3 regions of the Pseudomonas sp. PvP027 genome follow, and region 3 is predicted to be linked to each of the others. Evidence: riboswitches for the same ligand, from Rfam matches in the RefSeq annotation. Region 3 holds a riboswitch; each other region holds the start of a gene.
What was found. Region 3 has a riboswitch for cobalamin ahead of JOE33_RS24730 (CbtB domain-containing protein). Riboswitches for the same ligand answer to the same signal wherever they lie in the genome.
Positions count from the first base shown of each region.

Region 1: linked by a shared signal. The riboswitch ahead of cobO (cob(I)yrinic acid a,c-diamide adenosyltransferase) and the one ahead of JOE33_RS24730 (CbtB domain-containing protein) in region 3 are both predicted to bind cobalamin.
Region 2: linked by a shared signal. The riboswitch ahead of JOE33_RS24255 (ABC transporter substrate-binding protein) and the one ahead of JOE33_RS24730 (CbtB domain-containing protein) in region 3 are both predicted to bind cobalamin.

Region 1 covers NZ_JAFIBK010000001.1:4,886,821-4,897,395, reverse strand. The annotation lists gene cbiB (adenosylcobinamide-phosphate synthase CbiB) at 1-70, opposite strand, end outside; gene bluB (5,6-dimethylbenzimidazole synthase) at 67-717, opposite strand; gene JOE33_RS21230 (cobyrinate a,c-diamide synthase) at 714-2,009, opposite strand; gene cobO (cob(I)yrinic acid a,c-diamide adenosyltransferase) at 2,035-2,646, opposite strand; cobalamin riboswitch at 2,737-2,951, opposite strand; gene JOE33_RS21220 (sorbosone dehydrogenase family protein) at 3,071-4,399, shown strand; gene JOE33_RS21215 (C40 family peptidase) at 4,558-5,103, opposite strand; gene JOE33_RS21210 (C40 family peptidase) at 5,193-5,921, opposite strand; gene JOE33_RS21205 (NAD-dependent deacylase) at 5,997-6,761, opposite strand; gene hda (DnaA regulatory inactivator Hda) at 6,755-7,459, opposite strand; gene JOE33_RS21195 (AI-2E family transporter) at 7,676-8,749, opposite strand; gene JOE33_RS21190 (DUF2066 domain-containing protein) at 8,789-9,892, opposite strand; gene purM (phosphoribosylformylglycinamidine cyclo-ligase) at 10,234-10,575, shown strand, end outside.
Region 2 covers NZ_JAFIBK010000001.1:5,548,826-5,559,400, forward strand. The annotation lists gene nirB (nitrite reductase large subunit NirB) at 1-2,146, opposite strand, end outside; gene JOE33_RS24235 (GNAT family N-acetyltransferase) at 2,728-3,222, shown strand; gene JOE33_RS24240 (U32 family peptidase) at 3,279-5,285, opposite strand; gene JOE33_RS24245 (ABC transporter ATP-binding protein) at 5,392-6,183, opposite strand; gene JOE33_RS24250 (iron chelate uptake ABC transporter family permease subunit) at 6,180-7,202, opposite strand; gene JOE33_RS24255 (ABC transporter substrate-binding protein) at 7,199-8,212, opposite strand; cobalamin riboswitch at 8,342-8,541, opposite strand; gene JOE33_RS24260 (histidine phosphatase family protein) at 8,859-9,554, shown strand; gene JOE33_RS24265 (phosphatase PAP2 family protein) at 9,521-10,423, shown strand; gene JOE33_RS24270 (response regulator transcription factor) at 10,443-10,575, shown strand, end outside.
Region 3 covers NZ_JAFIBK010000001.1:5,670,260-5,680,834, reverse strand. The annotation lists gene JOE33_RS24750 (VWA domain-containing protein) at 23-634, opposite strand; gene JOE33_RS24745 (AAA family ATPase) at 688-1,722, opposite strand; gene cobN (cobaltochelatase subunit CobN) at 1,722-5,486, opposite strand; gene cobW (cobalamin biosynthesis protein CobW) at 5,490-6,554, opposite strand; cobalamin riboswitch at 6,673-6,897, opposite strand; cobalamin riboswitch at 6,956-7,171, shown strand; gene JOE33_RS24730 (CbtB domain-containing protein) at 7,267-7,449, shown strand; gene JOE33_RS24725 (CbtA family protein) at 7,460-8,182, shown strand; gene JOE33_RS24720 (cobalamin biosynthesis protein) at 8,160-8,609, shown strand; gene cobM (precorrin-4 C(11)-methyltransferase) at 8,643-9,392, shown strand; gene JOE33_RS24710 (indolepyruvate ferredoxin oxidoreductase family protein) at 9,498-10,575, opposite strand, start outside.

The DNA.
Region 1 (10,575 bases), 780 kb from region 3:
GCCATCGTTTCGGCTCACCGAGCAGCGCATCCAGCGCGACCCCGGCGACGCTCAGCAGCGCCACACTCATTGACTCACTCCCCATTGATTCTCATACAGCAGCTCATGCAGCGGACGCGCCTGCGCCCAGCCTTCCATCGCCAGCATTGGCGCAGGATAAAATTCCTTGACCGGCCCCAGGCAAATGATCGCCAGCGGCTTGGCGCCGTCGGGCATGCCCAGCAGTTCGGCCAGCGCCTCGGGATCGAACAGCGATACCCAGCCCATACCCAGGCCTTCTACACGCGAGGCCAGCCACAGGTTCTGGATCGCGCAGGACAGCGACGCCATGTCCATTTCCGGCAAGGTGCGCCGGCCGAAAATATGTTGTTCACGCCCTTCCATCAGCGCGGCGACCAGCACTTCTGCGCAGTCATTGATACCTTCGACCTTGAGCTTCATGAACTCGTCGGTTCGCTCACCCAGCGCCTCGGCGGTACGAATACGCTCCTCCTCTACCTGCGCCTGCATCCTGCCGCGCAATAACGGGTCGCTGATGCGGATGAAGCGCCACGGCTGCATGAGCCCGACGCTGGGAGCCTGATGCGCGGCCGCCAGCACGCGTGCCAGCAGTTCGGGCTCGACCGTGCCGCCGATGAAGTGGCGCATGTCGCGACGTTCGGCGATAGCGCGGTACACCGCAGCCCGCTCTTCGGGGCTGAACGCTTGCTCGGTCATGGTTTGAACAGCGCCGCTATCGCCAGGGGGCAGGAAGGAAAATAGAAATGCACATAGGACGCGGTCAGGCGACCCAGGCGATAAACCGCTTCTGCGCCGCGCCCGCCATTGGGGCTGACGCCACGGGCAATCGGCTGCAGCTCGGTGCTGGTCAGCGAATGGTGATAGGTGTGACCGTGCAGCGTGCCCTCGGGCAGCTCGACGGCTTGCAAGGCCAGCGCGGCCAGACGCTTCTGCATGACCGCTTCACCGGACAGCAAGCCGACCAGTTCGACGCGCACGCCCTCGACATCGGTCAAGGCTTCGAGCAAATAGAGCATGCCCCCGCACTCGGCCAGAATCGGCTTGCCGGCTATATGGTGAGCCCTGATCGAAGCCTGCATCGTGCCGTTGACGGCCAGCGCAACGTGGTGCAGCTCCGGGTAGCCACCTGGCAGGTACAGGCTGTCGGCGTCGGGCAGCTGGCGATCATGGATCGGCGAGAAGAAACTCAGCTCGGCGCCCATATTCCTCAGCAGGTCCAGGCTCGCGCCATACAGAAAGGCGAAGGCTTCGTCGCGCGCGATGGCAATGCGTACGCCGCGCAGCAGCGGCTCGACCTGAACCGGGTCGGGCGCCGTGAAGGTCACGGCCGGCGGCAAGGCCACTTCACACGTACTGGCCAGCGCCGCAGCGGCCATGTCCAGACGCACGTCCAGATCGTTGAGCTCACTGGCCTGGACCAGCCCCAGATGACGGCTGGGCAGTTCGAAGCCGACTTCCCGGGACAGTGCGCCGTACCAGCGCAGGCCTTCGGTCAGGCTGTTCTCCAGCAACTGCGCATGGCGTACCGTGCCGACGCGATTGGCCAGCACGCCGGCAAACGGCAGATCAGGCTGATAGCGCGCCAGACCAAGCGCCAGTGCGCCAAACGTCTGCGCCATGGCCGTGCCGTCGATCACACCGAGCACCGGCACGCCAAAATGCCGGGCCAGGTCGGCGCTCGACGGCGTGCCATCGAACAGGCCCATGACCCCTTCGATCAGAATCAGGTCCGCCTCGCCGGCCGCTTCCCACAACAGGCGACGGCTTTCATCGGCGCCGACCATCCACATGTCCAGCTGATAGACCGGCGCGCCACTGGCCCGCTCGAGAATCATCGGGTCGAGAAAGTCCGGTCCGCACTTGAAGACCCGAACCTTGCGCCCCTGGTTGCGGTGCAGGCGTGCCAGTGCAGCGGTCACCGTGGTTTTGCCTTGCCCGGAGGCAGGCGCAGCGATCAATACCGCCGGACAATCACGCGGGGCTCTCATTGCAATGTGCTCAATGATGAAGGGTTCACAGCTCGATACCTTTCTGCGCACGAATACCGGCCTGAAACGCGTGCTTGACCACGCCGATCTCGGAAACGGTATCGGCCAGGTCGATCAATTCGGGTTTGGCACCGCGGCCAGTCACCAACACATGCTGCATCGGCGGACGGGCCTGCAGGTCGCTCAGCACCTGTTCAAGGTCGAGGTAGCCATGTTTCAGGGCGATGTTCAGTTCGTCGAGCACCACCAGACCAATGGCCGGATCGCGAAGCATTTCCCGAGACACGGCCCAGGCGGCTTCAGCGGCGGCGATGTCGCGCTGGCGATCCTGGGTTTCCCAGGTGAAGCCCTCGCCCATCACGTGATAGCGCACCTGCTCGGGGAAACGGCGGAAAAACATTTCTTCGCCCGTGCTGTTACGGCCCTTGATGAACTGCACCACACCACACTGCATGTCGTGACCCATGGCTCGGGCGAGCATGCCGAATGCAGAGCTGCTCTTGCCCTTGCCATTGCCGGTCAATACCAGCAGCAGGCCGCACTCGTTGGGCGAGCTGGCAATACGCTCGTCCATGACGGCTTTCTTGCGCAGCATGCGCGCCAGATGGCGTTCGTCGCGTTCGGGGGATTCGTTCATCTGGGTTCTCCGCTCGGGGCAGGCGACAACAGACGGAAGGACAGCACTGGACAGCACGGCAACGCCCTGCACAGAACATCACCCTCCGTGATGCCATTGAGTGATTCAGGCCGGTCTCCGGGCTCATGAGCGGGTCACCCCGGCTGTGCGCCTTCCCATGTCGAAACACAGTGGCGTCAGGCACAGCCTTGACTCATTTACCGTTGCGGGGGCAGCGCCGGGATCGGATCTGTCGACCCACACCGGCTTCCCTGTTTCACTCTGCCAATCGAGGATTGCAGAGCACCTGAAACAAACCGCGAAGGGTAGAGGGTTGGGCCGGGAGCGTCAATCGACACCGTCGCCGCGGAACGTGATTGAACCTAGCGGGTTGGCGACGCCTCTATCAGTTACTGGACCACGCCCTTGTTTATGGAGATCGATCATGTTCAAACTCAGACCCCACTATGCAGTGTTGCTTCTGGTCGCCGGCGGCCTCGCTGCCTGCGGCGAGTCGTCGACCCTGCAAGTCTCGGATGGAACAGGCCCCTCGCCCAAGCTGCCGGAGCCCAACAAGACGCTGATCCCGACCGTCAACATCGCACCCGCCGTAGGCTGGGAAAAAGGCGCCAAGCCGGTTGCTGCGCCGGGCACACAAGTGGCTGCATTCGCCGAGAACCTCGACCACCCGCGCTGGCTGTATGTGCTGCCCAACGGTGACGTGCTGGTGGCGGAAACCAATTCGCCTGCCAAACCGGATGATTCCAAGGGCATCCGCGGCTGGGTGATGGAGAAAGTCATGGGCCGCGCCGGTGCCGGTGTGCCCAGCGCCAACCGCATTACCTTGCTGCGCGACGTGGACAAGGACGGTATTGCAGAGACCCGCACGGTTTTCCTGCAAAACCTCAATTCGCCGTTCGGCATGACCCTGGTGGGCAACAAGCTGTATGTCGCCGACACCGACCGCCTGATCAGCTTCCCGTATGAATCCGGGCAGACCTCGATCAGCGCGCAGGCGACCAAGGTAGTCGACTTGCCAGGCGGCACGCTCAATCACCACTGGACCAAGAACGTCATCGCCAGCAAGGATGGCAGCAAGCTGTACGTGACCGTGGGTTCCAACAGCAACGTGGCCGAGAACGGCATGGACAAGGAAGAAGGTCGTGCAGCGATCTGGGAAGTGGACGCGGCGACCGGCAACCACCGGATCTTCGCTTCCGGCCTGCGCAACCCCAACGGCATGGATTGGGAACCGAAGACCGGCAAGCTGTGGACAGCGGTCAACGAGCGCGACGAGATCGGCAGTGACCTGGTGCCTGACTACGTGACCTCGGTACAGGACGGCGCGTTCTATGGCTGGCCTTACAGCTACTACGGCCAGCACGTCGACGAGCGCGTCAAGCCGCAGAACCCGGCACTGGTCGCCAAGGCGATTGCCCCGGATTACGCAGTCGGTCCGCACACCGCTTCGCTGGGCCTGGTGTTCGCCGACGGCAAGACACTGGCTGCACCGTTCAACGAAGGCCTGTTCATTGGCCAGCACGGCTCATGGAACCGCAAACCGCACAGCGGCTACAAGGTGGTGTTCATTCCATTCAGTGGCGGCAAACCCAACGGCACACCGGTCGATGTGTTGACCGGCTTCCTCAACAAGGATGAAAAAGCCATGGGTCGTCCGGTTGGCGTGGTCAATGACCAGCGCGGCGGATTGCTGGTGGCCGACGATGTCGGCAACAAGATCTGGCGTGTGACATCAGCCAAGGCAGCTCAGTAACGCGGAGCGTAGAGGTTTGACGCGGAGCGTCGCACGATAGTTGAGATCATCGTTCCCTACGCTCCAGCGTGGGAATGCAGTTCTCGACGCTCTGCGTCGTCAAGAGGACGCGGAGCGTCGCACGATAAGTTCTGGCCAGATCGCGGGCAGGCGAAGCGCTACGGCCGATTCTGCGCCAGACTGGACGGCTGAATCACGCGTTTGGCGTTGAGATAGGCTCTCTGCCAGTAAGGCTTGTCGAGGCTGTCGAGCTTCACCGTGCCGCCGCTGGCCGGGGCATGCACGAAGCGGCCTTCGCCAACATAGATCCCCGCGTGGGACACCTGCGAACCGCCCGATGTGGCGAAGAACACCAGATCACCTGACTGCAATTGCTCGCGACGAATATTCGGCGCGCCCATCACGATCATCTCGCGCGTGGAACGCGGCAGGGAAATCCCCGCCGCATCACGATAGACATAACCTATAAGACCGCTGCAATCGAAACCGGAGTCAGGCGTGTTGCCACCCCAGCGATAAGGCGTGCCGACCAGCCCCAACGCACGAAACAGCACGTCTTCGGCAGCAGGAGAAAGAATCTGGGGAGGTGCGGTGACCACCGGACGCTGAACGATCCGGGGCGCTTTGGGCGGAGGCGGCGCGCTGGCGCAGGCACCGAGCAACGCAGCAACAGAGATGACTAACAGGCGCAACGCAATCGACATAACCACAACAACCTATCCGGATGCGGCTTACGCTGCCGAGAAGCTCAAAAACGCAGAAAGACCCGAAGGTCTTGTACTGCGCGTTCTATTTATTTACGCCGCTTGGGCGCGGTCTTGACTGTAGTCGAAGTCATCGCCGTTGTCTGCGTTACTTCAGGTGTCGATTTTACTGCAACAGTACCCGGCGCCATCGCCAGAGGCCGCTTGGCCTCGATGAAGGTCTTGCTCCAGTAGGCGTCATCGAGGCTGTCGATGCGCACACCGCCGCTGCGGCGACTACTGGAGTGGATGAACTGCTGATTACCGGCGTAGATCGCTGCGTGGCTCACCTGACCGCGACCGCGAGTACTGAAGAACAGCACATCGCCCGGCTGGAGCTTGTTGCGCGCCACCAAAGGTGCGTTGACGTTGATCATTTCGCGCGTCGAACGTGGCAGGCTCATGCCGGCCTCTTCGCGAAACAGATAACCGATAAAACCGCTGCAATCGAAACCCGAAGAAGTCGACGTGCCGCCGAACTTGTAGCGTGTGCCGATCAGGGATTTGCCACGCTCAAGGATGCTGTCGGCCAGGGCCGGCAGTTGGTAAGACTTGTTATCAGCGAACTGGGCCAGTTCGTCTTCGGTCGCGAGCTCGTCCTGCAAAACTGCTGCGTCGGCGCGACGGGCTGCGGACTGGGCATTGGCGTTGATTGCGCTCTGGTAGCGTGGAACCGGCTGGGCCTGTTCCTGCTGTGCGACCGGCATATTGGCCGAGCAACCGAAGAGGAATGTAACGAGTGCGAGAGGCACGAGGGGTGCGAAGCGAACAACTTGCATGGGCACAACCGTGGCTGACTAGTTAAGATGGCGAGACTATGCCTTTTATGAAAGTGATTTGCAAATTCAATCGAACTAGATGTGACTTATGAGTTCGGCCATGACATGTGCCGCGCGGTACGGCAAAAAGACGTCCATCTGCGCACTGTGATCAGTCGGCTGCGGATTGATTTCGGCGGTGAACCCCCCGGAAACTCTGGTGCGAATGACCGGTTCGTGAATATAGGGGAAGCTTGCGGTGGTGCCGATACTCAGCACTGCGTCATAGCCTATAGCCAGCTGTTCATACAGTGTTTCCAGCGCTTTTTCGGGAAGCATTTCCTGAAAAAGAACGACGGACGGTCTCAAAATGCCACTACATGCCGGGCATAAGGGGGGCAAGGGACGCTGCAAGTGCTCACTCAATTGCGGATCTTCAGCACCGCAGGATTGGCAAAACAGTGGCGAGAGCTGCCCGTGAATTTCGATCAGGCGCTCCGGCGGACTGCCCGCCGCGCGGTGATAACCGTCGACGTTCTGGGTCAGCACCCAGCACTCGGGTTTGATGCGCTGCAACTGGGCGATGGCGTAATGCGCGACGTTCGGCTCGCCACCCAGGCACGCCTTGCCCAGCTCAGCGATGTATTTCCAGCACAGCTCAGGGTCACGGCGCAGCATGGGCCCGGACAGGGCCATTTCGATAGGCAGGCCGTCGTCGGTCTTGCCATTGTAGAGCCCGCCCACGCCGCGATAGGTAGGCAGCCCCGAATCGGCAGACAGACCCGCCCCGGTGATCACCAGAATCCGTCGTGCATGGCGCAAGGCAGCCGCCGTCTGCATCAACAACGCCTGATCTACCACCCGAGGGTCTCTTTAAGGAAGGGAATGGTCAGCTTGCGCTTTTCCTGGAGTGACGCCTGATCGAGGCGCTCGAGCAATTCGAACAACGCGCTCATGCTGCGCGTACCACGCGTCAGGATGAAATGCCCGACATCGTCGGTCAGATGCAGGCCACGCCGTGAAGCACGCAGTTGCAGGGCACGCAGCTTGTCCTCGTCGGACAACCCGCGCATCTGGAACACCAGCGCCATGGTCAGGCGCGATTTCAGATCGGGAAGCTTTACCGGCAGCTCGCGGGGCGATTTGGATGCGGCAATCAGCAGACGACGCCCGCTGTCACGCAGACGATTGAACAGGTGAAACAGCGCTTCTTCCCATTCCGGCTTGCCGACTATCGCCTGCAGGTCGTCCAGACACACCAGCTCGTACTGCTCCAGATGATCGAACAGCTCGATGCCTTCGTCTATGACCTCGGCCAGCGGCAGATACACCGCAGGCTCGCCCAACTGCTCGAAACGCAGGCAGGCAGCCTGCAGCAGGTGCGTGCGCCCTACTCCGTCCTTGCCCCACAGATAAATGAGGCTTTCGGTCCAGCCAGCGTCGGCTTCGCACAGCCGCTCGACATAGCCGAGTGCAGCGGCGTTGGCGCCTGGATAGTAATTGACGAAAGTGGCGTCATCACGCAGACGCACACTCAGGGGCAGCTGAATCGGTTTCATGCTGACTAACGGCTCATGCAAACCGTCAAGGGCCTCTGTGTAAAGAGCACAAAGTTTATACCCGTGACGCTGGTCGCACAATGCGACAGACCTCAAGCAAAATCAAAGGTTTGCGTCAGGGTGAGTAAAGCGCCGCTCAGGAAAGAGCGTTTGAAGGTGTGTATGCACTCAAGGCATGAGCCTCTTCACCGGGCGGCGAAGAGGCTTGCATCGTTCCTACAGCTCTGGATCTTCCGCGCCTGCGTAGATTTCCGAGTCCTTGTACAGATCGTGCATGTGGCGCACCAGCACCATGATCACCGCCGCCACCGGCAGGGCCAGCAGAATGCCAGTGAAACCGAACAGCTCGCCACCCGCCAGAATCGCGAAGATGACTGCAACCGGGTGCAGACCGATGCGATCGCCGACCAGCAACGGCGTCAGCACCATCCCTTCGAGGGCCTGACCGATCATGAACACCGCCACGATCCCCATCATCGGGTACAGGTCACCGCCAAACTGGAACAGCCCGGCCACCAGCGCCGAACCGATACCGATCACGAAGCCCATGTAAGGCACGATGGCCGCCAGACCGGCAATGACGCCGATCAACAGGCCCAGTTCCAGCCCGACCAGCATCAGACCGGCCGCATAGATCACACCCAGGCCCACCATCACCAGCAACTGACCGCGTATGAACGCGCCCAATACTTCGTGGCATTCGCCCGCCAGCTTGACGATTTGCGCTTCACGCTGACGCGGCAGCAGGCCACGGATCTTGCCGGTCATGATGTCCCAGTCACGCAGCAGGTAGAAACACACCACGGGGATCAGCACCAGGTTTGTCAACCAGCCGATCAGCGCCAGACTGGAAGCCGTGGCCTGGGACAGCACGATAGAGACGATGTCCCCGGCCTGGCCCATGTGCTCGGAGATGGCTGCCTTGATCTTGTCGAACTTCCAGAACCCGTCTGCCAGCCCGAATTTAGCCTGGACCCAAGGCAATGCGGCGTGTTGCAGCCAGTCGAGAATCTGCGGCGCCAGCTCGTAGAGTCGGAACAACTGCTTGGCCAGCATCGGCACCAGAACCAGCAGCAACGCCATCAGCACCAGCGTGAACAGTCCGAACACGACCACCACGCTCAGGGTTCTGGACAGTCCGGCGCGCTCCAGGCGATCCACCAGCGGATCGCCCATGTAGGCCAATAACAACGCCACCAGAAAAGGAGTGAGGATTGGGTGCAACAGCACCACGAATGCGACCAGCAAGGCCAGGCCGCCGATCCAGAACCAACGCCGCATATCAGTCATCAACATCCCTCAAGCCAATGGAAAAGCGTTCTTGCCGGGTTACCAGCGGAAATAAAGCTGTGGCGCGGACGCCGGAACAATCATCGGTGCGGGCGCAGGTGCCGGAACAGCAGCAGCTCCATTCGCCGGCGCAACCGGTGCAGTCGCATCGACAGGCGCAGCAGGCGGTGTGGCGGTAGCGGCTGCCTCGGCTGCAGGCACTTCCTGCAGTTTGGCCAGCGACAATTGCGAGCGTAGCTGCTCGGTGCTGCCACTGACCTCAAACACCACTTTATCGCCTTCGACAGAACTCAGACGCACGCCGAACGGTTCGAGTAACTGAAGCAGTTGCGCATAGCGCTCGAGCGTCATGCCCTGAACCTGGATCAGCATGCCGGTCGACGCACCGGGCTTGGCCACGAAGCGCGGCGCCAGACGCTCGCTTACCGACAGCAGCACCGCGTCAGCCAAGGCCTCGGAGGTGGCACCGGTTGCGGTGCCCTGTTCGCGCTGATCACCCAGCCACAGGCGCCATTTGCCTTGCCACTGACCGCCATCTTCCCTGGCATGCACGGCCAGTATCGCGTCAGCGCCATAGCGCTCGGAGGCTTCCTTCAGCGGCGCAGGGTCAGTGCCCTCCAGGGTTTTGGCGTTACCGATACCCTGCTCGCTCAAATCAGCCAGCGGCAGACGCAGTGGCAGTCCGCGGTGCTGAGCGGCCTGGCGCAAGGGTTCGGCGGCGGCCTGACCGTCGCCGACCAGATTCGAGCCTTCCACCGAGTCATTCAGCCACCAGCCGAGAATCGATGGACGATTGCTGCCCCAGATCGACAGACCCGCATCGTGCAAGGCACGGTCGGTGGTTGCCGGATCGAAGTCCACCAGCAGGGTTTCCGGCGGTCCGGCCTCGTAGCCGAACTGGCTGATGATCTGCTGTGGGTCCTTGCGCAGCGCGGCGATGGCCGAACCCTGCACGGCCTTGGCGTCGCCGGTCAGGCGCAGCACCAGGGTTTCGACGGCGGCCTGCGTGGCCCGCGTACGTTCATCGGGCGATTGGCCATTGACCGGCTCGCGGACCTGATAAAGGTTGCTGACCGTTTCGGCAAGGCTGGGAAGGCTGATCAGGGACAAACAGCCGATTAAAAGAATTCTGGAAAAACGCATGGACAGTTCCCGAACGGAAAAAAGTAAAAAGAAGCTGTTTCAGTAGGTGTACAAGTCTGGGACAGACGTGAGCCACCCATCCTTCAGTTCGCGCATAAAGTACACCTTAAACGTCCAGGCTCGCACTGACAGGCCACCTGGTTGAGGTTTATTTGGTGCAACACCGCCCTGTTGTCGGCGCAAGGATGGCCCCTGGTGAGCAAGCCTGATAAAATCGCGCGCCTTCGCAGACCGGCAATCGCCATGGCCCCAACATTACCACCGCATGACAGCGCGGTGCTGAACGGGCCCTAACGCAGCGGTCGATACCTCCGAATCCCCCCTAAAGGCCTGGATTTTCTATGAGCAAGCAACCCTCCCTGAGCTATAAAGACGCCGGTGTAGACATCGACGCCGGTGAAGCATTGGTCGAACGCATCAAGAGCGTCGCCAAGCGCACCAAGCGTCCGGAAGTCATGGGCGGCCTGGGAGGCTTCGGCGCCCTCTGCGAAATCCCGGCCGGCTACAAGCAACCGGTTCTGGTTTCCGGCACCGACGGCGTGGGCACAAAGCTGCGTCTGGCGCTGAACCTGAACAAGCACGACACCATCGGCATCGACCTGGTCGCCATGTGCGTCAATGACCTGGTGGTCTGCGGTGCAGAGCCGCTGTTCTTCCTCGATTACTACGCCACCGGCAAGCTG
Region 2 (10,575 bases), 120 kb from region 3:
CGTTGCCGCACAGGTAAAGGTTCCAGCCGTTCTCGGTGGCAATCACGCCGACGTCCTTGCTCTGCGCTTCGGCGCATTCGCGGGTGCAGCCGGATACGGCGAACTTGAGCTTGTGCGGCGAGCGCAGGCCCTTGTAACGGTCCTCGATGCGCAGCGCCATGGCGACGCTGTCCTGCACGCCGTAGCGGCACCAGGTGCTGCCTACGCAGGATTTAACCGTACGGGTCGACTTGCCGTAGGCATGGCCGGTCTCGAAGCCTGCCTCGATCAGCTCGCTCCAGATATCCGGCAACTCGTGCAGTTGCGCGCCGAACAGGTCGATGCGCTGGCCGCCAGTGATCTTGGTGTACAAGTCGTATTTTTTCGCCACCGCGCCAATCGCAATCAGGCCGTCCGGGGTGATTTCGCCACCCGGAATACGTGGCACCACCGAGTAGGTGCCGTTTTTCTGCATGTTCGCCATGAAGGTGTCGTTGGTGTCCTGCAGTGGCACCAGCGAAGGTTCGGTGATGGGACGGTTCCAGCACGACGCGAGGATCGAGCCGACTGCGGGCTTGCAGATGTCGCAGCCATGCGCGCCCTTGCCATGGCGAGTCAGGAGTTCGTCAAAGGTCTCGATGCCTTCCACGCGGACCATCGAGTACAACTCCTGACGGGTGTAGGCGAAGTGTTCGCACAGGCTTTTGTCGACCGCCACACCGCGGGCCATCAACTCATGTTCGAAAACCTGTTTGAGCAGCGCGGTGCAGCCGCCACAGCCGGTGGCTGCCTTGGTGCAGGACTTGATTCCGGCCAGATCGGTGCACCCATTGTCGATGGCCGAGCAGACGGCGCCTTTGCTGACGTTATGGCAGGAGCAGATGGTCGCTGTGGCGGGCAGGGCGTCGGCGCCCAGCGTCGGTGCGCCTTCGCCACGCGGCAGAATCAGGCTCGATGGATCGGCCGGCAGGGGGATGCCGTTCTGCGCATATTGCAGCAGCGTGTCGTAATAGCTGTTATCGCCGACCAGTACAGCGCCGAGCACCTGTTTGCCATCGGCCGACACCACCAGGCGACGGTAGCTGGCGGTGGCTTCGTCAATGAAGCGATAACTGACGGCGCCGGCCAGCGCACCGTGCGCATCACCGATGGAGCCGACATCCACGCCCAGCAGCTTGAGTTTGGTCGACATGTCGGCGCCGAAGAAGGCGTCAGTATCCTGTTCGCACAACTGCGCTGCCACGCCACGGGCCATTTGATAACCGGGTGCGACCAGGCCGAACACGCTGCCGTTCCAGGCTGCGCATTCGCCGATTGCATAGATATCGGCGTCGCTGGTACGGCAGTGCTCGTCGATGGCGATGCCACCGCGCGGGCCAAGCGCCAGTTCACACTGACGTGCCAGGGCGTCTTGCGGGCGAATACCGGCGGAGAACACGATCAGGTCGGTTTCCAGAAACTCGTCATTGGCGAAGTTCATCCGATAGCGGTACTGCTTGCCGTCGCTGATCGACTGCGTGGCACGGGATAAATGCACGCCGACGCCCAGCGCTTCGATACGCGCCTTCAATGCAGCGCCACCGTGGTCGTCCAGTTGCACCGGCATGAGACGCGGCGCGAACTCGACGACATGGGCTTCCAGCCCCAGCGATTTAAGCGCATTGGCCGCTTCCAGCCCCAGCAGACCACCGCCGACTACTACGCCACGGCGGGCTTTCGACGCGGCATAGCGAATGGCGTCCAAGTCCTCCAGCGTGCGATAGACCAGCCGGGAATTGCCTCGCGCGCCCTCGATAGGCGGTACGAACGGGTATGAGCCGGTGGCCAGAATCAGCTTGTCGTAACCGAAGCAACCTTCGGCGGTAATGATTTCGTGACGATCACGATCAATCTCAAGCACCGGTACGCCGAGGTGCAGCGTCAGGCCAGGGTGCTCGTAGACGGACATCTCACTCATGGCCAGCGATTCGGCGTCGCGGCCGGTGAAGTATTCGGACAAGTGCACGCGGTCGTAGGCGCGCTGTGTTTCCTCGCCGAAGACATGGATGCGATAACGCTCGAGTGCGCCGCCTGCGATCAACTGCTCGACGCAATGATGCCCGACCATGCCATTACCGACGACGATCAGGTTTTTTACATCGTTGAGGGGGAAGACTGTGGTGTTCATAGCGAGTCCCGGCCGAGGCCAATCAGGTTTTTCAAAGCAAAAAAAAAGCGCCCGGAACCGTTCGGTTCCAGGCGCCTTTGCCTGTTGTCTTATTGGGTGTTCGGGGGTGCCATCGAGCCACGTTGCCGGAAGCACCCGAGTAGCCCTCTGATCTCTGCGAGACTGGCGATCCACGTCGATCAGCCGGGGCAGCCCGACCACATTCATGGTGGGGTTGTCGAGGAATATGCAGGGGCTGTGCCAGCTTGCGCCGACAGCGGTACAAACGCGCATTGGCAATGCCCGCGCGGCCGAGCAGCGTTTTCAGCCGCATCCGGCGCAGGATTTTTCCTGCCTTGCATTGGTGCGCATCGAAGGGTTTGCGCTGTAAAGCTGTGCGCGGCATTACCTGCTCGCTCCCACATAGAGGGCGATAGCCTGAACGTATCGTTCCTCACGCTCTGCGTGGGAATGCCTGTCGTAACGCTCCGCGTCACAAATCTGCGTCGCACCGCTTGCTCTATAGCCAAGCAGTGCGTCCAAAAGCCCAAGTCTGGCGTAACATTTGTATCACCCTGCAACTCCCCATAAAGTCAGTGCTCATGAACATCACCATCACTGAAGTACACCCCTCCGAGATCTCGCACACTGTTGATTTCGTCATGCGTGCCCGCGCCGGGATTTTCCCCCTGCTCGATACTGTCACCGTTCCGCCCGATCTGGCCGGCTTCGAGCAGGTGTATCTGGACGGTGAGGACGGCAAGTTTCTGATTGCCCGCTGTGAAGGGCAGATCATCGCGGCCGTGGGCTATCTGCCTTACGATCATCGTTTCCCGCAGTTCGATTACCGCGGGCGCAGAACCGTCGAGATAGTGCGTCTGTTTGTTACGCCGCAGTTTCGCGGCGACGGGCTGGCCAGCCGCTTGTGTCAGGCGCTCTGGGCGCATGCCGAGGCGGGTGGCGTAGAGGTTCTGTACCTGCACACCCATCCATTTCTGCCCGGCGCGATCCGTTTCTGGGAGAAACAGGGCTTTGCCGTGACCGATGTGGAAAGCGATCCGGTGTGGAACACCACCCATATGGAGCGTGTTTTTTAAGAGGACTTTGTCAGAAGACGGAAGGGGGCCGGCAGGACGCCAACCCCTTGTACCGATCAGTGCGGAGAACGCTGACGCACAGTCTTGAGCAGGTCTTCCGGAGTGATGTGCCCGACCACCGATTTGGCCGCCGCGCTGCCGGGTAGCGGCAAGTCGAGAATGTGACCTTTCATCTTGCCGATCACGTGCATTTCGCAAGGCTTGCAATCGAACTTGAGGGTCAGCACTTCATCGCCGTGCACCAGTTGCATCGGCGCGACCTTGGTGCGTACGCCCGTTACACCTTTGGCCTGTTTCGGGCACAGGTTGAACGAGAAGCGCAGGCAATGCTTGGTGATCATCACCGGCACTTCGCCGGTTTCTTCGTGGGCCTCATAGGCCGCGTCGATCAGCTGTACGCCGTGGCGATGATAGAAGTCGCGAGCCTTCTGGTTGTAGACGTTGGCCAGAAAAGACAAATGCGACTCCGGGTACACCGGTGGCGGAGTCGTCTCGGCCTTGCGACCACCACGCGGATGAGCCTTGATGCGCGCTTCGGTCAGTGCCTCGATGGCGTCGCGGCGCAGGGTTTTGAGCTGCGAGTTGGGCACGAAGAACGCCTGTGGCGCGTCAAGCCTGACGTCCTGGGCATGATAGATCGTGGTGCCCAGTTGAGTGAGCAGGTCACGCAACTGATCCAGCGCCTGCTCGGGTTTGTTGGCCGTGCCGAATGGCCCATCAAGGCCGACAGTGACGCTTACGCCTTCTTCGCTGGTGGCTTTCAGGCTCAAGCGATCTTCGCGCAGCGTGACCTGCCATTGAACACCGATACGACGCTCGGCCGAGGTCTTGAGCAGTGCCTGTTGCCAGTTGTGGTCCAGATTGCGGTTCAGCGGATGATTGGGGCGCAGGCCAGAAAGGGCCGCGGGCATCTCGTTGGGCTCTACGCGATAGCGCCAGCGCTTCTGGCCGTCCTCTTCGAACTCGCCCTTGAGCTCGGCGATGTTGGCACGGAAGCCGACCACTTCACGCTTGATCTGCACATTGAGGCCATCGCCGTTGGACAGCGGCTCATGTGTCACGGCGATCAGGTCGCGCTTGCCGAGCTTTTCAACAGTGCCCACCGCCAGGCCGGTGAAGGTCGGCGTATCGAACGCGCCGATGTCGATCTTGCGGTCGCTGACGAAATAATCGGTGCTGCCGCGATGAAAGGTCTTTTCCGGGTCCGGCACGAAAAAGTGCGCGGTACGGCCGCTTGAAGCACGTGCAAGGTCAGGGCGGTCCTCAAGAATCTCGTCCAGACGCTGGCGATAATAAGCGGTGATGTTTTTTACGTAGCCCGCATCCTTGTAGCGCCCTTCGATCTTGAACGAGCGCACGCCGGCGTCCACCAGAGCACGCAGGTTGGCGCTCTGGTTGTTGTCTTTCATCGACAACAGGTGCTTTTCGAAAGCCACAACGCGACCCTGATCATCCTTGAGGGTGTACGGCAGGCGGCAGGCCTGCGAGCAGTCGCCACGATTGGCGCTGCGGCCGTTTTGCGCGTGGGAAATATTGCACTGCCCGGAGAACGCCACACACAGCGCGCCGTGGATGAAGAATTCGATGGCCGCATCGGTTTCGTCGGCGATTGCACGGATTTCCTGCAGATTCAGCTCCCGGGCCAGCACCAGTTGCGAGAAACCGGCCTGATCGAGAAACTTCGCCCGGCTCAGGGTGCGGATATCGGTTTGCGTACTGGCGTGCAGTTCGATGGGCGGAATGTCCATCTCCATCACCCCGAGGTCCTGCACGATCAACGCGTCCACGCCGGCGTCGTAGAGCTGGTGAATCAGCTTGCGCGCGGGCTCCAGCTCGTCGTCATGGAGGATGGTGTTGATCGTGGTGAAGATTCGCGCGTGATAGCGGTGCGCGAATTTGACCAGCTCGGCAATGTCACTGACCTCGTTGCAGGCGTTGTGCCGCGCACCAAAGCTCGGCCCGCCAATATACACCGCATCGGCACCATGCAGGATGGCTTCACGGGCGATGGTCACATCCCGTGCAGGGCTGAGCAATTCCAGGTGGTGCTTGGGTAACGACATGGCAACGGGATCCGGCTGCGGGCAAAGCGCGCATTGTAGTGCCACAGACCGCGCGGTGCACCTGTTGCAGATTGCGGCAGGTGCCGGACTGACCATCGGCGTGGTTTCAGCGCGAGCGCAGGCGCAGAATCTTCGCCCCGTCACTGGGGTCGGTCAGCCAGTGCGCCACGACGCCGAAGGTGCTCAGCAAGCGTTCCGGGGTCAGCACCTCGAGCGGCGCACCCAGCGCGACCAGCCGACCCTTTTCCATGACGGCCACACGGTCGCAGTCCAGTGCCTGATTCAGATCATGCAGGGCAATCACGGTGGTCACCGGCAAGGCTCTGACCAGGCCGAGGATGGTCAGTTGGTGCTGGATGTCCAGATGATTGGTCGGTTCGTCCAACAGAAGGATCTGCGGCCGTTGCGCCAGCGCCCGGGCGATGTGAACGCGCTGCCGCTCGCCACCGGACAAGGTGTGCCAGGCGCGTTTTTGCATATGCAGCATGTCCACATCCTGCAACGCCTGGCGAACGATTGCATCGTCCTCTGCACTCCACGGCTCGAGTGCCGACAGCCAGGGCGTGCGGCCCAGTTCGACGGCGTCCAGTACGGTCACGGCGTCGCTGGTTTCAGCCTGCTGTTCGACCACCGCCAGCAGGCGCGCCACGTCCCTGCGACTCAACGCCTCAAGCGCTTGCCCGCCCAGGCTGACCGCGCCGCTGACCGGCTTCTGAATACCGGCCAGTAGCTTGAGCAGGGTGGATTTGCCCGAACCGTTGGGGCCGACCACGGCCAGGGTTTCACCCATGGCGATGCTCAGGTCGACATCGCGCAGCAGCGCCGCGCCACGTACCGAATAGCCCAGACCGGAACATCCGAGTACCGGTGCGCTGAGCTGATGGGGTAAGGCGTTCATCGCGTGCTGTTGCCCCGGATAAGAATCAAAGCGAAGACCGGTGCGCCGATCAGTGCGGTAATCACGCCGATCGGCAGCGCCTGCCCCTTGATCAGAGTGCGCGAGAGGATGTCGGCAGCGATCAGAAAAAGTGCGCCGCTCAAGGCACTCAGCGGCACCAGCCGGGCATGGCGGACACCGACCAGCATACGCACCGCATGGGGGATCACCAGCCCGACAAAACCGATGGAGCCGACAATCGAGACCATCACTGCGGTGACCAGCGCAGCACTGGCGATCAGGATGATCTGCACGCGCCGTACCGCGATTCCCAGTGACGCCGCCGAGTCGCTGCCGAAGGTGAATGCGTCCAGCGCTCGCCGGTGCCAGAGGCACACCAGCAGACCGAGCAGCACCGTCGGCACTGCCAGCCAGACCGAGTGCCAGCGCACGCCGCTGAGGTTGCCCAGCAGCCAGAACATGATGCCGCGTGCCTGCTCGGAGCTCGCGGATTTGGTGATCAGAAAAGAGGTCAGGGCATTGAACAGTTGCGAACCGGCGATCCCGGCCAGAATGATCTGCCCGGCTGCCGTGGTGCCGCGTGAAGAGTGCGCCAGCAGGGCAACCAGCGAAAACGCTGCCACAGCACCGGCAAAGGCGCCCGCAGACATCGAGATCGCGCCTGCACCGAAGCCCAGAATCGCGACCAGTACCGCGCCGGTCGAGGCCCCTGCGGAAATCCCCAGCAGATACGGGTCTGCCAGCGGGTTGCGCAATAACGATTGCAACACCACACCACAGATCGCCAGCCCGGCCCCGCAGGCGGCTGCGACAATGGCGCGGGTCAACCGGTAGTTCCAGACGATGCCTTCATCTATAGGGTCGAGCACATAGCCGGCGGCCCAGATTTTATTGGCCAGCACCTGAAAGACCACGCTCAGGCTGATCGAGGTTTCGCCGATCGCTGCGCCGATCATGATCGCCAGCACCAGCACTGCCGAGACCCAGAGCACATGAACCAACGCTATCGGCAATCTCATTTGGCAGCGTTGAAACGGTTGGCGGCGTCAGCCAGTTCCTCGAACCCGGTGAACAGACGCAGGCCAGCCTGCATGCCCTCGGCGTCGATGATCACGATCCGGTCATGCTTGACCGCATCCATGTTGCGGGTCACCGGATCGGACTTGAGGAATTCTATTTTTTTCAGGTAGTCGTCGGCCGGAAAGCGGCGGCGATCCATGCGGGCGATGACCAGAATGCTCGGGTTGGCCTTGGCGATGGTTTCCCAGCCCACGGTTGGCCACTCCTCGTCGGACTTAACGATATTGCGCATGCCCAGGCTGTTGAGCATGAAGTCCGGGATGCCTTTGCGGCCTGCCACGAAAGGGTCGCTGGCGAGGTCGGAACTGGAAAACCAGAACAGCGCCGAGACGTCGTTCGCCTTGTTCTGCCTGACGTTGGCAATCGCCGCGCTCAGGCGGGCCTTGAGGTCTGTGACCAGCGCGTCGCCGCGATCCTGCACATCGAAAATCTGCGCCAGTTGTTCGATGCTCTTGTAGATGGTCTCGATGCGGAACGGCTCCAGGCGTGTGCCATCGGCACCGACCAGATTGTCCTTGCCTTCGCAATCGGAAGGCAGGATGTAAGTAGGTATCTTCAGGTCATGGAACTGCTCGCGGGTGCCGACCACGCCCTGTTTACCGACCATCCATTCCAGTTGCACGGCCACCAGTTCCGGTCGCTTGCCAATCACCGCTTCGAAACTGGGGTCGTTGTCGGCCAGGCGTTCGACCTTGTCGTTCTGCGCCTTGAAGCGTGGCAACACGTTGTTGAACCACAGCGAGGTGCCGACCAGCCTGTCGCCCAGGCCCAGTTCATAAAGCATTTCGGTGCCGGCCTGGCCAATGGTCACAGCCCTGGCTGGCGCATGCGTGAAGGTCAGGGGCGTGCCACAGTTTTCGATGGTCAGCGGATACTGGGTGGGTGCGGCGAGGGCCAGGGTGGACAACGTAAGGCTGACAGCGAGTGCGGCGAGGCGGGGCAGCGACATGGAATGCGGTCTCCGTTGGAGCAGGTGCCAGGGCGCAATGCATATCAGGAAACACATCCCCGGATAATGTCCGGGCACGACAGGTAATGCCGACGCGTGCGGATGTCCTTCCCGGACACCCCGCCGGTTAGTTGGTTGAATCGGGTCGGCAGGTCTCCTGACTGGCATGTCATCGCCTTGCTCCGGCCTTCCCGGATCACGATCCAGTGGCAGTCATGGAGCAGGCTCGGTGCCTACAGTTGCGGGGGCAGTTTCGTTTTCGCCTGGTGGAAGAAGGCGTGCGAATTCCCTGTTAGTTCCTCTCGGAAACCGACGCGCGGCATGGTAAACGATAAGCGTTTTAGTGGCTAATCCTTTGCGCGCCGCAGCTGCAGCAGACGCATAGGTCAGGCCCAGACCGTCCCGATGGGCACGGTGCTTTCGGGGAAAACGCTTAAATTATCTTCATGTTCGCGTCCGGAAAATCGCAAACCCTCATTCCAGAGCGCTCGCGCGAAAAACATGGCGCTCGGCCACAACACGTTTTTCACATCTTCTTCACTGAGTCGGGACGATGCTGAACCTATCTTGCCTGCATGGGAGCGGCGAAGGCCTCGGGCACCGAGCGGGTCAACGCCACACATAGGTTCATGGCAGGAGTGGTCCCTTGACCGACACGATAATCAACAAAAATGTACTTCCCGGTTCGAGCATTCGCCAGCGCTACAAATTGCATCGGAACATCGTATCGATGTCCGTTGCCGTCGTGCTGACGGCTATCTGCGCTTGGTTCTACTCGGCGTTCTCGGGCGTGCATGTGGTGGACCTGGGGGTCGGCAGCAACCTGAGCGTTTCCGGTCTTCGCGAGCACTGGCGACAAGGCAATGTGGTCGTGATGATTCGCCACGCCGAGCGCTGTGATCGTTCAAGCAACCCGTGCATGAGTGACGCCGACGGCATCACCTTCAACGGCCGCGATGCCGCGCTGGCGGTAGGTGCCGGGTTGCAGAAAATGGGCATGGACCACGCGCGCATGATCGCCAGCCCCAAGACCCGCACGCAACAGACTGCGCAACTGCTGGCAGGGCACGCGGTGGCCGGCCAGGACTGGATCAACGACTGTGACAGCGGCTTCATGAAGGCTGTGCAGGCCCACAAGGTCAGTGGCGAGAACATGGTGCTGGTGACGCACAGTGGCTGCATCGACCAGTTCGAACGTAAGGTCGGCGTACCTGGCGGCGAGCGCTCCAGTGAGTACGCCCAGGCGTTTTTCGTGCAAATAGACGGCACCCACCAGCCGAAAATTCTTGGCGCCCTGAATGCCGGGCAATGGGCAAACCTCAACAGCGAGCAATTCAATTGACGACATCTTCCAGCGCCAGGCTGCGGTTTTACGGCATAAACCTGGGTGTGCCTGTGTTTTTCGCTCTACTGGTCTTCGTCACCTTCGACCTGACCACGATCGACCGGCAACTGAGTAACCTGTTTTTTGATTCGACGGCTGGGGTGTTTCCCATCGGCCAGAGCCATCTGTTCGAAAACATCACGCACAGATGGGCGCGAATCATCCCGAACTGGACCGGTGAGCTGGCAATCATTGGTGCGATGCTGTCCTTTGTCTGGCCATTGCTGGAAAAACATGATGATTCGCGCCTCGCGAGGCGGCTGACGGGCTCTCGGTTGGGCACCTTTCTGCGCTTTGCACGCAGGCACCGGCTGGATTTCTTCTTTGTCGTCGTTGCCTTTGCGCTGAGCACCGGCATGATCCATTACCTGAAAAGTCATACCAGCGTTTACTGCCCCGTCGAGACCACCTTGTACGGTGGCAGCCAGGCGCACATCGAGTGGTTCAGGAACTTCAACCTGCTGCACGAGGCAGGCGCCGGGCGATGCTGGCCGGGCGGTCATGCGTCAAGCGCATTCAGTTTGCTGGCCCTGTACTTCGTAGCTCGTCGTTACTGCTGGCGGCATTCGAACATTCTGCTGGCGGCCATTCTCCTGCTCGGGATGATTTACGGCACCACGCGGGTGCTGCAAGGCTGGCACTTCATGTCGCACACCTTCTGGGCGGGTATTGTGGTGTGGCTGAGCACGCTGCTGGTTGCCTTGTGCTTCTACGGTCGATCCAGGTTGCAACAGCCGATTCGCCAGGCAGTGTCCGTCGACAGGCAGGACGCATTCGTCACTGGGCCTGCAGACGCATTGGCAACAGGGTCCCGATCGGCCGGGTAGAAAAATGACAAGGCGCGCAATGAACATTCTGGTTATTGAAGACCACCGTGATATCCACGATAACCTTCTGGAATTCTTCGAGCTCAGGGGGCATGCGGTAGAAGGGGCGCTGGATGGCCTGAGCGGGCTGCATCTGGCCGCCTCGAAACGCT
Region 3 (10,575 bases):
CGGGCCTGGCGGGGTTTTCCCCTCAGACCAGTTTCAACTCATCGATGTGCCGGTAATCAGCCCCCAGACTCGATGCCAGTTCCCGCGCCCTTCCCAGGCGGATCGGGCCTTTCTCGATATCGATCAGCAAACTGGCGCAGTCAAATGCAGGCAGTGCCGGTAACGACTTGATCCGGCCATCGGTCAGCACCAGAACCCGCTGCTGTTCGGCCGGATAGCGTTTTTGCCGTTGAGCCAGCCATTCAGCCGCCTGTTGCAGCGCTTGCGGTAGCGGCGTACCACCGCCAGCCCCCAATGCATCCAGCCAGGGTGTCAACGCCGATGAGGCTTTCAGACCCTGATGTTGCCAGCGCGGCGCAGTACCGCTGGCGGTCAGCAAGGCCAGCCGCGCCCGGCGTCGATAAGCATCGTCGAACATCTGCGACAGCAGGCCCTTGGCCTGACTCAATGCCTGATGGCGGCGGGTAGACGCCGACGCATCGACAATCACCAGCAATAATTCGCTGGGTCGGCTGCTGCGCGGCTGACGGACCAGATCCTTGCGGCTCTTCGGCTGACCGCGCAGAAAGGTCGGCAACCATTGCACCGGGCCATCAGCTCCGACACGCACAGCGCCCTGCCTGCCACAGGCCAGTCGACCGGGACGGGGAATGGCATCCGCCCCCTGTATAGCGCGGGGACGGATGCCTAGGGCTTTTTTGGCCAGCTCGGCACTTCGCGGCGTGATCCGGTCGTGACTGCCTGGGCGGGCAACTCACCCCAACTGCCCTGCCCGCTATCAGGCTCGGTCTGTTTGCTGGACGATCCTGGTGGCGGTGGCGGTGTCTCGGAATTCTGCGGAGGGGGTGAGGACTCGCGGCGCCGGTGACGCAAGGCAAATTCGGCAACCGCCTCGATGTCCTGCTCCTCAATGTGCCCGGCACCCCGCCACGCTGCATGAGCGCGCGCAGCCCGCAGCCAGACCAGATCGGCGCGCATGCCGTCGACACCTGCGGCAAAGCAGCGCTCGGTGATCATTGCCAGGGACTGGTCATCCAGCTCGATGCCTGACAACAACTGACGTGCCTGTTCACAACGCAGCTTCAAGGCATCCTGCTGCGCTTGCCACTGCTGGCAGAAGCCCTGCGGATCGGTGTCGAAATCCAGACGGCGACGGATGATCTGACTGCGCTCGGCGGGCAGCGTATGGCCGCTCAGCGCCACATTGAGGCCAAAGCGGTCCAGCAACTGCGGGCGCAATTCACCTTCTTCGGGGTTCATGGTGCCGATCAGCACGAAACGCGCAGCGTGACGATGGGAGATACCGTCGCGCTCGACCAGGTTGACGCCGCTGGCCGCGACGTCCAGCAGCAGGTCGACCAGGTGGTCGGCAAGCAGGTTGACCTCATCGACATACAGCACGCCACCGTCGGCCTTGGCCAGCACGCCCGGAGAGAAGCGTGCTCGGCCTTCGCTCAGCGCGGCGTCAAGATCCAGCGTGCCGACCAGACGCTCTTCGGTGGCACCCAGCGGCAAGGTGACGAACTGACCGCTGGCCAGCACATCGGCCAGCCCGCGGGCCAGTGTCGATTTGGCCATGCCCCGCGGCCCTTCGATCAACACGCCGCCGATGCGCGGATCGATGGCAGTCAGGCACAACGCCAGTTTCAGGTCGTCGGCACCGACCACAGCGGCCAGTGGAAAATGCGGAGTTTCGCTCATCGTTGAATCAGACACGGTCATCAGTTCTCTTCTATATCCAGGAGCAGGTCTTCCAGCGCCTGCTGATACTCGCCAGGCTCCTGCCAGAGGCCACGCTGCTGGGCTTCGAGCATGCGCTCGGTCATGTCGCGCAAGGCATCGGGGTTGTGCTGAGCGATGAAGTCGCGAGTCGCCGGGTCCAGCAGATAGGCGTCGGCGAGCAGCGCGTACTGGTGATCATCGATCAGTTCGGTGGTCGCATCGAACGCGAACAGGAAATCCACGGTCGCGGCCATCTCGAATGCACCCTTGTAACCATGGCGCTTGGCCCCTTCGATCCATTTCGGATTCGCTGCGCGCGAGCGTATCACCCGGTTCAGTTCTTCCTTGAGGGTGCGGATTTTCGGCAGGTCTGGCTGGCTGTGATCGCCATGGTAACTGGCGGTCTTCTGCCCGCTGAGGCTTTCAGAAGCGGCGAGCATGCCGCCCTGAAACTGGTAGTAGTCATTTGAGTCGAGCAGATCGTGCTCGCGATTGTCCTGATTCTGCAGCACCGCCTGCACCTGAGAAAGCCGCTGGGCAAAGCGCTGACGCGCGGGCGTACCTTCATCAGCAGCGCCATAGGCGTAGCCGCCCCAGTTCAGGTAAACCTCGGCAAGGTCGTCGCGGCTCTGCCACAGGCGGCCATCGATAGCACCCTGCACGCCAGCGCCATAGGCACCGGGTTTGGCACCAAAGATCCGCCAGCCGGCCTGACGCGCCGCCTCGTCTTCATTCAGGCCTTCTGCGATGAAGCCTTGCCGTTCTTCACGGACCCTGGCCGCCAGCGGGTTCATGTCGTCGGGCTCGTCAAGCGCTGCGACGGCCTGCACCGCGGCGTCGAACAGTTTGATGAGGTTGGCGAAGGCGTCGCGGAAGAAGCCGGAAACCCGCAGCGTCACGTCCACCCGTGGGCGGTCCAGCAGGCTGATCGGCAGAATCTCGAAGTCATCGACCCGCTGACTGCCCGTCGCCCACACCGGACGCACGCCCATCAGCGCCATGGCCTGGGCGATGTCGTCACCGCCGGTGCGCATGGTCGCTGTGCCCCACACCGACAAGCCCAGCTGGCGCAGATGATCGCCATGGTCCTGGAGGTGTCGTTCCAGCAACAGGCTGGCGGACTGAAAGCCGATTCGCCAGGCCGTGGTAGTCGGCAGGTTGCGCACATCCACGGTAAAGAAGTTGCGGCCGGTAGGCAGCACATCGAGGCGCCCCCGGCTCGGTGCACCGCTGGGGCCTGCCGGTACGAAACGGCCACTCAGGGCGTCAAGCATGCCCTGCATTTCACCGGGGCCGCAGGCGTCCAGACGCGGCGCGACGACGTCACGCAGGCTGTCGAGGATCTGGGCCAGATCATCGTGAGCCGGCAAGTCGGTCAACGCTTCGCCCTGCGTGACACGTTCGATGAGGGTAGCGGCGTAAAGCTCCAGCCGCTCACGAGCATCGCCCGCACTGCGCCAGGGGTCGCTGCTCAGGTCGTGCAACACAGCGGGGCGCGGGCCGGTCCAGGGTTCGGCCAGCTCGCAGCTCAACGGGTCGAAGTCCAGCTCGAACGCCTTGCTCAAGGCACGCAACAGACTGGACTGCGCGCCACGCCCGTCACCACGCGGAATACGCAGCAGCGCCAGCAAGGTGTCGATGCGCAGGCGCCCTTGCGGCGACTGACCGAAGATATGCAGGCCATCGCGAATCTGCGATTCCTTCAGATCACACAGGTAGGTATCCAGACGTGGCAGCCAGAGCGCCGCGTCGGCGTCGCTGTCGAGGTTCTCGCCCAGCGCCAGCTCGCGATCGATATGGGTTTCACGGACCAGTTCGAGAATGTCACGCTGCAGCTCGCGCGCACGGCGCGGATCGAGCAATTGCGCTTCGTAGAATTCGTCGGCGAGCAGTTCCAGATTACGCAACGGGCCGTAGGTCTCCGCGCGGGTCAGCGGCGGCATCAGGTGATCGATGATCACCGCCTGGGTACGCCGCTTGGCCTGTGCGCCCTCGCCCGGATCGTTGACGATGAACGGATAGATGTTCGGCATGGCGCCCAGCACCGCGTCCGGCCAGCAGGTTCGCGACAAGCCCACGCCCTTGCCCGGCAGCCATTCGAGGTTGCCGTGCTTGCCGACATGCACCACCGCATGCGCGCCGTAGGCCTTGCGCAGCCAGAAGTAGAACGCCAGATAGCCATGGGGTGGAACCAGATCCGGGTCGTGATACACCGCGCTCGGATCGACCTGATAACCCCGTGCCGGTTGAATGCCGATGAACGTGAGGCCAAAGCGCAGTCCGGCGATCATCATCCGGCCACTGCGAAACATCGGATCGGTGTCCGGCGTGCCCCAGCGGGCATTCACTGCATCGCGATTTTCCTGCGGCAGCTCATTGAACGCCGCCAGGTACTCCTCCAGCGCCATGCTTTGCTGACACGGGCGCTGGTCGATACTGTCCAGATCATTGGTCACGCCGCCCAGCAATTGCTGGATCAGTTCGGTGCCGCTGTCCGGCAACGGCGCCAGCGGATAGCCCTCGGCCTGCATGGCGCACAGGATATTCAGCGCCGCAGCAGGCGTATCGAGCCCCACACCGTTACCGATCCGCCCATCGCGAGTCGGGTAGTTGGCGAGGATCAGCGCCACGCGCTTTTCGCCATTGGGCAGGCGCGCAAGCTCGATCCAGCGCCGCGCCAGTTGCGCGACGAAATCCATCCGGTCGGGCTGGGCGCGGTAGCAGACCACGTCCGACTGACTGCGCTCGCTGTGCCAGGCCAGGTCCTTGAAACTGATCGGCCGACTGATGATGCGTCCGTCGAGCTCAGGCAAGGCAATGTGCATCGCCAGATCACGAGCGCCAAGCCCCTGTTCGCTGGCCTGCCAGGCTGGCTCGTTGTCCTGCGCGCAGATGGCCTGAATGACCGGCACGTTGCGTCGAAACGGACGCAGATGCGGCGCTTCCGGGCTCGACTGGGCAAAGCCGGTGGTATTGAGGATCAGCTCGGTTTCAGCCTCATCCAGCCAGTCCTCCACCTGAGTGAAACAGCCTGGCTCCTTGAGGCTGGCCACGGCGATGGGCAGCGGGTTGATGCCTTGCGCCTGCAAGCGCACACAGAACTCGTCGATGAAACCGGTATTGGCGGCCTGCAGGTGCGAGCGATAGAACAGCAGCGCCACCACCGGCTGCTCGGCAAGCCAGTCTGCCCGCCAATCGGCAAGCTGCGCACTTGCCAGGCGAGGATGGTAGATCGCCGTGCGCGGCAACGGCGCAGGCTCGGCCCAGGAATAATCGCGGTCCAGCCAGCGGCTGGCCATGCAGTTGTACAGTTGCAGCGCGTTTTGCAGGCCGCCCTGACGCAGAAACTGCCAGAGTCGGTCGCGCTCTACGGCAGGCACGGTGCTCAGATCACTCAGTTCCGGATCAGGACGGTCATCACCGGGCACCAGAATGACCTGAACGCCGCGTGCCGCGAGTTCCATGAGCCGCTCGACGCCGTAGCGCCAGTAGCCAATACCGCCGTGCAGAGAAATCAGAATGACCTTTGCGTGACGCAGCACTTCATCAACGTAGAGGTCGACAGAGGCGTGATTCTGGACCTGCATCGGGTTGGCCAGACGCAGGCTCGGGTAGTCTTCGGGGAGCTGCCGGGCAGCTTCGGCCAGCAGTGCCAGGCTGGAGTCGCCACTGCAGAGAATCACCAGCTCGGCCGGGGTCTGGCCCAGATCGGCAATATTGTCGTCAGGTACGAAACCGCCGGGCTGGGTTCTCAGTAAATGCATGGGTTAGCCGACAATCGCAGCATTGAGTTGCGCTTGCAGGGCCACGGCATCCAGCTCCTGACCGATCAGCACCAAGTGCGTGGCGCGCTCTTCATCGGCACGCCAGGCGCGGTCGAAATGCTTGTCGAAGCGAGTCCCTACACCTTGAATCAGCAGGCGCATCGGCTTGCCGGGAATGGCCGCGAAGCCTTTCACACGCAGAATGCCGTGCTGCACCACCAGTTGATTCAGTGCATCGAGCAGGACTTTTTCATCGGCTTGCGGTAGTTTCAGGGAAATCGAATCGAACGCGTCGTGATCGTGGTCATCATGATCGTCATCGTCGTGGTGATCATGGTGGGTCTTGCGAGCATCGATATGCAGCTCGGACTCGGCACCGACACCCAGCAGCACGCTGATCGGCAGGCGACCACTGCTGGCTTCGATCACCTTGACCGCAGGCGGCAGCTCCTCGGCAACTTCGGCACGCACTGTCGCCAGACCTTCGGCGTCGATCATGTCGGCCTTGTTGAGGATCACCAGATCGGCGCTGGCCAGTTGATCGGCAAACAGTTCGTGCAGCGGCGACTCGTGGTCCAGGTTGGGATCGAGCTTGCGCTGCGCATCGACCTGATCCGGGAAGGCGGCAAAGGTACCGGCCAGTACCGCCGGGCTGTCGACCACCGTGATCACCGCATCGACTGTGCAGGCGTTGCGGATTTCCGGCCACTGAAAAGCCTGGACCAGCGGCTTGGGCAGTGCCAGCCCCGAGGTTTCGATCAGGATATGGTCCAGGTCACCACGGCGCGCGACCAGTTCGCGCATGACCGGAAAGAACTCTTCCTGCACGGTGCAGCACAGGCAGCCGTTGGCCAACTCGTACACCCGGCCGTTGGCTTCTTCTTCGGTGCAGCCGATCGTGCACTGCTTGAGGATTTCTCCATCGATGCCCAGCTCGCCGAACTCATTGACGATGACCGCGATGCGCCGCCCTTCGGCGTTGTCGAGCATGTGCCGCAACAGGGTGGTCTTGCCCGAGCCGAGGAAGCCGGTAACGATGGTGACGGGAAGCTTGGCCAGTGTTTTCATCAGGTGCCCTTTGGCAATGCGGCGGGCAAACAGGACGAGAACCGCATGCATGACACGCGGATCGGATCGCCACCGGATCACCCCGCCCGGTTGTAGTGAGAATTCTCGGAGGCCGCGGCATGCGTGGCCCGTTCGAGGCAGGTCTCCTGGCTCACGGCGGCGTGCGGCAGGCAATGAACAACGTGCCGACACGCATTCATTGCGCCTTCCCGCCGCAGCAGTGGCTGTGCAATGAACATGACCGTTTACAGTTGCGGGGGCAGCTGCGGCATGTACCGCATTCCCGTCTTAGCTCCACTGGGTGATGTTTTACCCAGGGAGAACCTCGAACTAGCAAGGCTACGCAGTGACTGCAGACAGGTCAATCGTTCAGATTGACGCTGCCCCGCCGCCCATGCTCTCCTGTGCGCCTTGTTTCGGGTGCCCCTCACGGGGTGAAACGGGAAACCGGTGCGCTCGTGTTGTCGAGCAAGTCCGGTGCTGCCCCCGCAACGGTAAGCGAGAGTAGGTCTGATCCACTGTGCCGCTGGCATGGGAAGGTGACCTTGCAGGCTTTGACGCACTGACGTCGCGGCCCCTCGCGAGCCCGGAGACCGGCCCGATATGCTTGCAATGACAAACCCGCGGTGGGCGGGCGCAGTTGAAACCTCCGGCGTCTGCCGGCAGGTTCTCTTGCGCGTGGCCCGCTTGCCAATCATCAAGAGGGAACGCCATGTCGACCATCAGCAGCCACGCCGCCGCGCCCAGCTCCACACGCACTCAACGCCTGACAGCCGCCATCAGCGCTGCGCTTCTCGGCGCCTGCCTGGTGTACTTCGCCGGTTTCTCGCACATTGCGGCCGTGCACAATGCGGCACACGACACCCGTCACAGCGCTGCCTTTCCTTGCCATTGAGGGCGACACAATGTTCAAGCGAATCGCCTACACCGCAGGTTTCACCGGCCTGCTCGCCGCCCTGCTGCTGACCCTGCTGCAAAGCCTGTGGGTGGTGCCGCTGATCCAGCAGGCCGAGACCTACGAAAACGCACCTGCCGAGCAACTGCATCAGCACGCGGACGGCGCGATGGCCGAACACAGTCATGCCCATGACGAAGCGGCCTGGGAACCTGAAAACGGCTGGCAGCGTGTGCTGTCCACCACCGGCGGTAACCTGGTGGTCGCGGTGGGCTTCGCCCTGATGCTTGCCGGGCTCTACACCCTGCGCGCGCCAGGTCGCACCGTGCACGGCGCATGGTGGGGGCTGGCCGGTTTTGCGGTGTTTGTACTGGCCCCGACCTTTGGCCTGCCACCCGAACTCCCGGGCACAGCCGCCGCCGAGCTGAGTCAGCGTCAGTTGTGGTGGCTCGGCGCCGCCGCATCGACTGCCGCCGGGCTGGCCTTGCTGGTGTTCGGTCAGAACTGGCTGCTCAAAGCACTGGGTGTGGCCATTCTGCTCGTCCCGCATGTGCTCGGCGCGCCACAGCCGCTGGTCCACGAAAGCCTGGCCCCCGAGGCGCTGGAAGCGCAGTTCATGATTGCCTCGCTGCTCACCAACGCGCTGTTCTGGGTCGCGCTTGGATTGATCAGTGCCTGGCTGTTCCGCAGAAACGATGTGCACAACGACAATGTCGACCTGCATCAGGCCTGATCCAGCGACGCCTCAACCCGGCGCAGCACTGGTGGCCGGGCTGGGCTGTCGGCGCGGCTGTTCGGCTGCGCTGTTGCGCGACCTGCTCGAGCAGAGCCTGCAGGCACTTGGTCTGGAAATTGGCCAGGTGACCGCACTCGCGTCCATCGACCTGAAAGAAACCGAGCCCGGCCTGCTTGAGCTGGCCGGGCAACTGGCAGTGCCACTGGTGTGCTTCAACGCCGCGCAACTGGTAGCGTGGGAACTGCACCTCACCCACCGTTCTGCGCAGGTCTTCCAGAACACTGGCTGTCATGGCGTCGCCGAGGGTTCGGCCCTGGCCCTGGCGGCGCAACTGGGAGACGGTACGGCGACCCTGCTGATCGAACGGCAGAAAAGCGCGCAGGCCACATTTGCCTTGGCAATCAGCCCTGCGCACAGCGGATAATCTCCTCCGCGCTCATTCACTCCGGAGAATTCATTGACTGTCTATTTCATCGGCGCCGGCCCTGGCGATCCCGAGCTGATCACCGTCAAGGGCCAACGCCTGATCCGCAGCTGCCCGATCATTATCTACGCAGGCTCGCTGGTGCCCCGCGCCGTGCTGGAAGGTCATCAGGCCGTGCAGGTAACCAACAGCGCCGAGCTGCATCTGGAGCAGATCATCGATCTGATCAAGGACGCCCACGCACACGGCCAGGATGTGGCGCGCGTGCATTCCGGAGACCCAAGCCTGTATGGCGCTATCGGCGAGCAGATCCGCCATCTGCGCGAACTGGACATTCCGTTCGAAATCATTCCGGGGGTGACCGCAAGCGCTGCCTGCGCTGCACTGTTGGGCGTAGAGCTGACCCTGCCGGACGTTTCGCAGAGCGTGATTCTGACCCGCTATGCCGACAAGACCTCAATGCCCAGCGGCGAGGAACTGGCCAGTCTGGCCAGCCATCGGGCAACCATGGCGATTCATCTGGGGGTTAACAACCTGCAGCGGATCGTTGAAGAGCTCGTGCCACATTACGGCACCGACTGCCCGATTGCCGTGGTGCACCGCGCCAGCTGGCCGGATCAGGACTGGGCCATTGGCACGCTGGCGGATATTCAGGAAAAGGTGCAGGCCAAGGGCTTTCGCCGTACGGCACTGATTCTGGTCGGACGTGTGCTTGCCGACGACACCTTCAGCGAGTCCTCGCTGTACCGCGCCGGGCATGCTCATTTGTTCAGGCCGCAGTAGTCATTCCCTCCACGCCGCACGATGATCGCGGTGCCAAGCAGTGACGCGTGGCGTGATGAAAAGCGTGCCAACGCCGGGTTGGCACGCTGATCGGCAGTGCCCTCCTCAGGCAGCCGCCTCATACAGCTTCGGCGCAGCCACTTCGCCGCTTTCCAGGCTCTTGCGCAGGATATCGGCCTGCACGGCAGCCGCTTTCATGGCGCTTTCCTTGATGTAGCCATAGCCGCGAATGCGTTCCGGCAGACGTGCCAGGCTCAAGGCGGTGTGGCGATTCTGCGCCTGAAGGTGCTGCAGAATCAGTTCGACATCGCTGACATAGCGGTCAATCAGCGACCTCTCCTGCTGACGTTCGAGACTGCGGCCGAACGGATCGAGCGCAGTGCCGCGGAGGAATTTGAATGTCGCCAGCACATCGAAAGCACGCAACATCCATGGCCCAAAGCTGCGTTTGCGCGGCAAGCCATTGTGCGGGTCGCGCTTGGCCAGCCACGACGGAGCCAGGTGAAACTCCAGCCGATAGTCACCCTCGAACTGCGCTTGCAGCTGGCGGGTAAACTCGCCGTTGCTGTAAAGCCGCGCCACTTCGTATTCGTCTTTATAGGCCAGCAATTTGAAGTAATTGAATGCCACGGCCTCGGTCAGCGTCGGCTGCTGACCGGGAAACGCCCGCGATTCGCTGTCGCGTACGCGTTGCACCAATGCCAGATAGCGCTTGGCGTAGGCGGCGTTCTGATACTGCTTCAAGGTATCGACATTGCTCTGGATGCGCTGATCAAGGTCCATTGGCTGCGGCTCGCTGACCTTGTTTTGCGGGTTGACGAAGGCCTCCACGGCGGCAGGATCGTGTGCAGTACGACGTCCCCAGAGAAACGCCTGCTGATTCAGGTTGACCGCAACGCCGTTGAGTTCGATGGCCTTCTCGATGGCTGCCGAGGTCAATGGAATCAGGCCCAGCTGGAAGGCATAGCCGAGCATGAACAGGTTGCTGGCAATGCTGTCACCCATCAGTCGGGTGGCCAGCGATGTGGCTTCGACAAAGTGGGTCTTCGCCGCGCCGACCGCCTCGATGATGGTCTGCTTCATGGCCTCGGCCGGAAACACGGCATCCGGATTGCGCGTGAACTCGGCGGTTGGTGTTTGCTGGCTGTTGACCACGGCATGGGAAATCTTGCTGTCGAGCTTG